DNA from 2 places in the Paragemmobacter aquarius genome. Region 2 is predicted to be linked to the other one. Evidence: riboswitches for the same ligand, from Rfam matches in the RefSeq annotation. Region 2 holds a riboswitch; the other holds the start of a gene.
The links. Region 2 has a riboswitch for cobalamin ahead of bluB (5,6-dimethylbenzimidazole synthase). Riboswitches for the same ligand answer to the same signal wherever they lie in the genome.
Positions count from the first base shown of each region.

Region 1 (4,312 bases), 160 kb from region 2:
GGGGATCGACGCCGCCGGTCGCAGCCACAGCGCCGAGGTCGAGGCGACGCTTGACCTGCTAGCCGACCATCTGGAAACCCATTTGGACGTGCCGGGCCTGCTGGCGTTGGCACGTTAGGGCCGCAGGTCCTGCGAAAGGCGGTCCCACTCCGGCTCAGGTCCCGGCAGGCCCAGCCGAAGCAGGCAGCCCGACCAGGGGAAGATCCGGCTCCAGATCCTGTGGCGCGCCAGCCGGTGCTGCGCGGCTTCTGCGTCGGGCGTCTCATAAAGACGGAACAGCGTTGTGCCCCCGCTATCTTCCAACCCGCCACCCGGGCCAGATCATCGGCGCGGCCAGCGTCTAGTGCCAACTGCGCGCGCATTGCATCCGCCCAGCCCGTATCGGAGATCGCCTGCCGTCCGATCTCGATTGCCGGGCCAGAGACGGCCCAAGGCCCAGCCATCCGCGCCAGCGCCGCAATGTCGCTATCGGCCCCAAAGGCGAAGCCAAGCCGCAAGCCTGCCAGCCCGTAAAACTTACCAAAAGACCTCAGGATTAGCAGGTTATCCTGCCCTGCCCGCGGCAAAAGCGAAAGCCCGGGGGAGATGTCACCAAAGCTTTCGTCCACCACCAGAAACCCAACCTTTCGGGACAGGGTAAGCAAATCGTGCGGGGTATGGCGGCGCCCGTCGGGTTTATTGGGGTTCACCACCACGGCAAGGCTGGCACTGTGCAGGGCTTCTGGCGTGCTGACATTGGCAACATCCCAGCCTGCCTGTGACAGACACGCCGCGTGTTCGTTATAGGTCGGCCCCAGCACTGCCGCACGCCCGGCGGGCCGCAACAAGGGCATTAGTTGAATAGCCGCCTGCGCGCCCGCAAGCGCTATTCCGGCCGCTTGATCTGATGCTCCCCATGCGCGCGCCGCCTGCGCCACCAAACCCGCCTGACTTGCCCGAGTCGGCAGGCTGCGCCAACAGTCCGGGTCAAGCAGGGGCAATGGCCAAGGGCGGCGGTTGATACCCGTGCACAGGTCAATCCAGTCGCCCGTGCCGAAAACGGCCATCGCCTGATCCAGATTTCCGCCGTGATCGCGCATAGATGTGCTCCTTGTCATTCGCCCAAGGTGGCCAGATGATGAACACCTCGCAACCCAGCCTCACGCAATGCCGCCATACCATGGCGCGGCAGAGCGCCCGGGGCAAAGATCAGCGCCCGCGCCGCACCCGAATGCGACATCATCCACCCAAGCGCCCCCAGATCGTGTGCAAGCCGTTCGGTCGGGTCCTCCGACGGGCCGCGAAGGGCAACGCAGCGCGCCGCACTCTCGCTGGCAAGAGCGGCACGGGTGGCCAGCGGGGCCTCGGCCTGCCAACGCTCCAGAAGGTCCGATACGTCGGCATATGCCAGATCGCCCGCTTGCGTCGGCCGTGCTGGACCCCAAAACCCGGCCAGCAGGTGCGCGCGCGGCTGCGGCGACAATCGCGCCAGAACCCGCCCCTGACGCGAGGCCCACAAGAGCCGCGAAGGTTGGGCGAACATCAGCGGATCGCTGGCTCCTTCGGCGGCCACACAAGCCCGCGCCAGAGACAGCGGCGCAAGCGCCCGCCCAGCAAAGGCCGCGACCCCCAGCAGACCAGCGGTGGACATGCCAGTGCCCAGGCCAGGCGGATAAGGCACCCGCAGTAGGGTCCGCCCCGGTGGCAATCCACCAAGCGCCCGCGCAAACCGCGCCAGCAACGCCGGATCCATTGGGCCATGCGTCACCGACTGACACGCCAGCCCGACACCCGCACGCCAGCGCGCAATCACCCGCGGACCGGCAGGCGTCAGCGTGATCAGCGCCACTGGGCCAGCTGGCCCCAGCCGCCCCTGCATCCATTCGCCGAAATGGCAGGGCACCGAAATCGGTCTAGGCACGCCGCCCCCAGCGTTCGGCAAAAACAAGATCGGCCAGTGGAACCCGCTGGGCCCAGCCTTTCGCTTGCAACTCGGGCTCGGAATAAAGCGCATCGACATGGCCAAGGCACAGCCACGCCACCGCGCTGACATGATTGGGCAGATCCAACAGTTGCTGCATGTCGGCGGGGTCAAAGATGCTGACCCAACCGACGCCAATCCCTTCGGCCCTTGCCGCCAGCATCAGGTTCTGCACAGCGCATACAGTGGAATAGACATCCATCTGCGGTTGATGCGTGCGCCCCAACACCACTGGGCCACCCCGGCTGTGATCGCATGTGACACACAGGCTTATGGGTGCGGTCAGTATGCCCTCCAGTTTGAGCGACGAATAAAGCGCACGGCGGTCTTCGGGAAACATCGCCTGTGCCTCGGCATTGGCCTTGGCAAATGCCGTCTGCGCCCGAAGCTTTACTGCCTCTGACCGGATCACGATGAAATTCCAAGGCTGCGACAGCCCGACGGAGGGCGCATGATGCGCTGCTGTCAGCAGGCGCAACAGTGTGGCGTCGTTAATTGGGCGGTCGGTAAACTGACTGCGTACGTCGCGGCGGGTGTGAATCGCGCGATATACGGCAGCGCGCTCGGCCTCGGCAAACGGCCCGGCATCAGTCAAGAACGGTTCGGCGGTCATAGTCTTCCCCTGCACAGAAACGGGACCTGCGCCGGCCATCGCCCGCCCCGGTTTCGTCTGGCCGGTCTTCTGACTTGGCTTCATCCGGAACCACGCCTTCCCGAACCTTTCGGCCAGTGGCATTTGTGGTCCCGTCCACTTTACAGCGTTGGGCACGTCGCGGAGTTGCACCGCGTTCCCGATTATCCCCTCGCCAAGACGAAGGGCACCAGACAACAACTGGCTTAATCCCACTGAAACGCGCGCGCAACTGCACATCGGAGGGACGCCATCTCCAAGAACGCCATAGCTTGTGTGGCGGTAACTGACAAATCGGACTTGGGCGTTTCTCATGATTTTGTTGCGGTCCAAATGCTGCAACTTCGCCTTTTGGGTAGCTTGCCGTTAGCAAACAAGAAAGAACGCGTTTCAGAGGATCGAAATTTGTTTGCTCTGCAAAAACAAAAAGCCGTACTGCGACTTCGGTTCGCGGTTTCAATTGGGAGAGGTATCACCTCCGAATTTCTCCGGCCAAAACAGCACGGCCATGAACTGCAAGCGTCGCCGTGAACCTCGGACAACCCAACTGCCGGATGACGTCTACGATGCGTGCGTCGTAAGCAGCCTGCCCGATGAGGCGACAAAGGTCAGAGGCATGAAATTCCCGGTTGGAACTCGGCGCGGCGCGGATCTGGTCATGAAATTCCTGCATCTTGGGATCTTCTTTGGCCAACGGTTCTGGCTCAGATGAAGCTTTTGGAGCCGTGCTTGACGAACCGGTCCGCCAACGGCGCATGAACCCGAGTGTCGCGTAGCCCTTAAATGCGGTATGCGAAAGTCAACAAAATCAAAGGGGAGTGGGCAAAACTTGGGGGTGTCTGTGTATGTTGGTGGTTCATTGAGAAGGGAACTGCCATGGAAGTGCGGATTATTGTCGAGACGACCTTTGAGAACGGAACCACAAAGAGGCATCGTCTCGGCCGTTTGTCCCGCCCGTTTCGACGCACGCAGCCTGAGGGGTTCGGGTTGTTGCTCGAAGATGCGAAGACGATCCTGGGGCAATTGCAAAGTGCGATCCTGCACGACCAGATCGAGGAAATTTCCGAAGCCAGCCGGATCTGCCCGGACTGCGACGGGGTCCGGGCTATACATGATTATCGGTCGCGGGTGCTCGACACACTCTTCGGCAGGTTCGAGGTCAAAGCGCCGCGCATTCGGCGTTGCGCCTGCAATGCAAAATCCGATGTTGTCTTGGGCGGACCGCTTTCGCCTCTCGCTCACTTTTTCCCGGATCGATCGACCCCGGAACTGCGACGCCTTCAAGCCGAACTTGGAGCGCGTCATTCCTTTCGGGAAGCGGTGCGTATTCTGGAAACCTTTCTGCCTTGCGCGAAGCAGGTGAACACATCGGTGCGCAATCGACTGGGCAAAGTTGCCCGGGAAATCTGCGACAGCGAGCAGAATGAGCCGCTGGTTCCTTCAGCCGCCGAAGAGGCGCCTGCGCTGACGGTTTTCCTGGACGGTGCGCATATCCGATGCAGGCCGGAATATCAGAAGCGACACCTCGATGTTGTGGTCGGTAAAATTGAAGGCCACGATAGGTGCCGTCGCTTCGGCTTGGTGCAACAGGCGGTCCTGTCACCTGCCAGTCAGCTTCGCCAGCACTTGAGGGCTCTCGGTTGGGATCACGAACAAACCGTCACGGTAATTTCGGACGGGGAACCAGCCCTGCCAAACCTCGTCCGCAATGCCGTCGATGG
Region 1 is NZ_CP028920.1:177,428-181,739, forward strand. Features, by position in the region: partial or broken gene HYN69_RS20105 (cobyric acid synthase) at 1-118, shown strand, start outside; partial or broken gene HYN69_RS20110 (threonine-phosphate decarboxylase) at 115-1,079, opposite strand; gene HYN69_RS20115 (propanediol utilization protein) at 1,094-1,900, opposite strand; gene bluB (5,6-dimethylbenzimidazole synthase) at 1,893-2,573, opposite strand; cobalamin riboswitch at 2,616-2,801, opposite strand; partial or broken gene HYN69_RS22015 (hypothetical protein) at 3,064-3,258, opposite strand; gene HYN69_RS20130 (ISKra4 family transposase) at 3,468-4,312, shown strand, end outside.
Region 1: linked by a shared signal. The riboswitch ahead of bluB (5,6-dimethylbenzimidazole synthase) and the one ahead of bluB (5,6-dimethylbenzimidazole synthase) in region 2 are both predicted to bind cobalamin.

Region 2 (4,312 bases):
GGCTGGCACTGTGCAGGGCTTCTGGCGTGCTGACATTGGCAACATCCCAGCCTGCCTGTGACAGACACGCCGCGTGTTCGTTATAGGTCGGCCCCAGCACTGCCGCACGCCCGGCGGGCCGCAACAAGGGCATTAGTTGAATAGCCGCCTGCGCGCCCGCAAGCGCTATTCCGGCCGCTTGATCTGATGCTCCCCATGCGCGCGCCGCCTGCGCCACCAAACCCGCCTGACTTGCCCGAGTCGGCAGGCTGCGCCAACAGTCCGGGTCAAGCAGGGGCAATGGCCAAGGGCGGCGGTTGATACCCGTGCACAGGTCAATCCAGTCGCCCGTGCCGAAAACGGCCATCGCCTGATCCAGATTTCCGCCGTGATCGCGCATAGATGTGCTCCTTGTCATTCGCCCAAGGTGGCCAGATGATGAACACCTCGCAACCCAGCCTCACGCAATGCCGCCATACCATGGCGCGGCAGAGCGCCCGGGGCAAAGATCAGCGCCCGCGCCGCACCCGAATGCGACATCATCCACCCAAGCGCCCCCAGATCGTGTGCAAGCCGTTCGGTCGGGTCCTCCGACGGGCCGCGAAGGGCAACGCAGCGCGCCGCACTCTCGCTGGCAAGAGCGGCACGGGTGGCCAGCGGGGCCTCGGCCTGCCAACGCTCCAGAAGGTCCGATACGTCGGCATATGCCAGATCGCCCGCTTGCGTCGGCCGTGCTGGACCCCAAAACCCGGCCAGCAGGTGCGCGCGCGGCTGCGGCGACAATCGCGCCAGAACCCGCCCCTGACGCGAGGCCCACAAGAGCCGCGAAGGTTGGGCGAACATCAGCGGATCGCTGGCTCCTTCGGCGGCCACACAAGCCCGCGCCAGAGACAGCGGCGCAAGCGCCCGCCCAGCAAAGGCCGCGACCCCCAGCAGACCAGCGGTGGACATGCCAGTGCCCAGGCCAGGCGGATAAGGCACCCGCAGTAGGGTCCGCCCCGGTGGCAATCCACCAAGCGCCCGCGCAAACCGCGCCAGCAACGCCGGATCCATTGGGCCATGCGTCACCGACTGACACGCCAGCCCGACACCCGCACGCCAGCGCGCAATCACCCGCGGACCGGCAGGCGTCAGCGTGATCAGCGCCACTGGGCCAGCTGGCCCCAGCCGCCCCTGCATCCATTCGCCGAAATGGCAGGGCACCGAAATCGGTCTAGGCACGCCGCCCCCAGCGTTCGGCAAAAACAAGATCGGCCAGTGGAACCCGCTGGGCCCAGCCTTTCGCTTGCAACTCGGGCTCGGAATAAAGCGCATCGACATGGCCAAGGCACAGCCACGCCACCGCGCTGACATGATTGGGCAGATCCAACAGTTGCTGCATGTCGGCGGGGTCAAAGATGCTGACCCAACCGACGCCAATCCCTTCGGCCCTTGCCGCCAGCATCAGGTTCTGCACAGCGCATACAGTGGAATAGACATCCATCTGCGGTTGATGCGTGCGCCCCAACACCACTGGGCCACCCCGGCTGTGATCGCATGTGACACACAGGCTTATGGGTGCGGTCAGTATGCCCTCCAGTTTGAGCGACGAATAAAGCGCACGGCGGTCTTCGGGAAACATCGCCTGTGCCTCGGCATTGGCCTTGGCAAATGCCGTCTGCGCCCGAAGCTTTACTGCCTCTGACCGGATCACGATGAAATTCCAAGGCTGCGACAGCCCGACGGAGGGCGCATGATGCGCTGCTGTCAGCAGGCGCAACAGTGTGGCGTCGTTAATTGGGCGGTCGGTAAACTGACTGCGTACGTCGCGGCGGGTGTGAATCGCGCGATATACGGCAGCGCGCTCGGCCTCGGCAAACGGCCCGGCATCAGTCAAGAACGGTTCGGCGGTCATAGTCTTCCCCTGCACAGAAACGGGACCTGCGCCGGCCATCGCCCGCCCCGGTTTCGTCTGGCCGGTCTTCTGACTTGGCTTCATCCGGAACCACGCCTTCCCGAACCTTTCGGCCAGTGGCATTTGTGGTCCCGTCCACTTTACAGCGTTGGGCACGTCGCGGAGTTGCACCGCGTTCCCGATTATCCCCTCGCCAAGACGAAGGGCACCAGACAACAACTGGCTTAATCCCACTGAAACGCGCGCGCAACTGCACATCGGAGGGACGCCATCTCCAAGAACGCCATAGCTTGTGTGGCGGTAACTGACAAATCGGACTTGGGCGTTTCTCATGATTTTGTTGCGGTCCAAATGCTGCAACTTCGCCTTTTGGGTAGCTTGCCGTTAGCAAACAAGAAAGAACGCGTTTCAGAGGATCGAAATTTGTTTGCTCTGCAAAAACAAAAAGCCGTACTGCGACTTCGGTTCGCGGTTTCAATTGGGAGAGGTATCACCTCCGAATTTCTCCGGCCAAAACAGCACGGCCATGAACTGCAAGCGTCGCCGTGAACCTCGGACAACCCAACTGCCGGATGACGTCTACGATGCGTGCGTCGTAAGCAGCCTGCCCGATGAGGCGACAAAGGTCAGAGGCATGAAATTCCCGGTTGGAACTCGGCGCGGCGCGGATCTGGTCATGAAATTCCTGCATCTTGGGATCTTCTTTGGCCAACGGTTCTGGCTCAGATGAAGCTTTTGGAGCCGTGCTTGACGAACCGGTCCGCCAACGGCGCATGAACCCGAGTGTCGCGTAGCCCTTAAATGCGGTATGCGAAAGTCAACAAAATCAAAGGGGCGGCTTTGCCATTAAATATGGTATCTTGCCTTTAAATTCGACATTCTTGCCATTAAAGCTGACACAGGGTGCGCGGGGTTGGACGGTTGGCAGCGATAGTGGGTAATGACGAAGACTGTGGCGATTCTGGTGTTGAGGCGCTGCGCCGGGCATCGGTCCTTCGACCGCTTGTACAGGCGTATCTCAGCCGCACCGGGAGCTTGGAGAGCGGCATACGTGATGCAGTCTGGGAGCTTGGCGTCAGCAAGACCACTGTCTGGCGCTGGATTCGACGACTTGCGGAAGAAGGTGGCCGGACAAGCGCTCTTGTTCCCCGCAAACGCGGCCGACCCACGGGGTCGGTCATGGTGCCCGCTGATGTCGAAGGTATAATCGAAGACCATTTGACTCGATACTACCTTCGGCGAGAACGCCCCAGCCTGGCGCGAGTTGTGACAGAAATCCGCAGTGCCTGCCTTGAGAGTGGGTTTCAGCCGCCGACGCGCCGCACCGTTCAGCGGCGGCTTGATGCGATGGATGCCCGCGAAGTCATGAAAGCACGCGAGGGCGCAAAGGCAGCGCGCCAAAGGTTTGCGCCGGTGACGGGAAGGAACAGATCAGTACGACCGCTGGACGTTGTGCAGATCGATCACACACCAGCGGACATCATCCTTGTCGACAGTTTCGAGCGCAAACCCATCGGCCGGCCTTGGGTGACCTTGGCGATCGATATCGCCACGCGCATGGTGACGGGATACCACGTCAGCTTCGAGGCGCCGTCTCGCCTTTCGGTGGCCCTTTGCCTAACGCGGGCTGTTGCGCCCAAAGCAGAGTTTCTGGCCGACCTCGAGTGTAGTGTCCCGTGGCCCGCGCAGGGCAAGCCGGACAGCATTCACGTCGACAATGGTCGCGATTTTCGGTCACGCGCCTTTCAATCGGCCTGCGCCGAATGGGGGATCAATCTGGTCTATCGCCCGCCGGGGAGCCCTCACTTTGGTGGGCATGTCGAGCGGCTGATCGGGACCATGATGGGCGCGGTGCATCTCTTGCCAGGAACAACGCAGTCGTCGGTCGCGGCCAAGGGCGGCTATAACGCGGAAGCCATGGCGGCGATGACTTTGCGAGAGTTTGATCGGTGGTTTGCCTTGGAAATCTGTCGCTACAACAACAGCATTCATTCGAGCCTTGGCTGCACACCTGTCGCCAAGTGGGAAGCGCTCGCCGGGGAGATGTCCGGCGACATCCCTTTCGACATGGAGGCGTTTCGGGTGAGTTTCCTGCCAAGTGAGCTGCGGCAAGTACGTCGTGACGGCATCCATCTGTTCGACCTGCGCTACTGGTCCGACGCCCTCGCGGGCTATGTCGGTCGCCAGGACGGAAAGGTGGTCGTCCGCTACGATCCCCGCGATCTCTCGTCCGTCTGGATCGAACTGGACGGCGACAGATGTGTCGAGGCCCGGTACCGCAACCTTGAAATCCCGCCGGTGTCGCTCTGGGAATACCGGGAGGCCATGCAAAAGGCACGGGCCATGGGCAAAGTGGGCACGAATGAATTGGTCCTTGCCGAATTGATCCGGCAGCAACGCCAAATCGAGGGTGAGAGCCGCGCGCTGACCAAGGCAGAG
Region 2 is NZ_CP028920.1:17,789-22,100, forward strand. Features, by position in the region: partial or broken gene HYN69_RS19300 (threonine-phosphate decarboxylase) at 1-379, opposite strand, end outside; gene HYN69_RS19305 (propanediol utilization protein) at 394-1,200, opposite strand; gene bluB (5,6-dimethylbenzimidazole synthase) at 1,193-1,873, opposite strand; cobalamin riboswitch at 1,916-2,101, opposite strand; partial or broken gene HYN69_RS21595 (hypothetical protein) at 2,364-2,558, opposite strand; gene HYN69_RS19320 (Mu transposase C-terminal domain-containing protein) at 3,053-4,312, shown strand, end outside.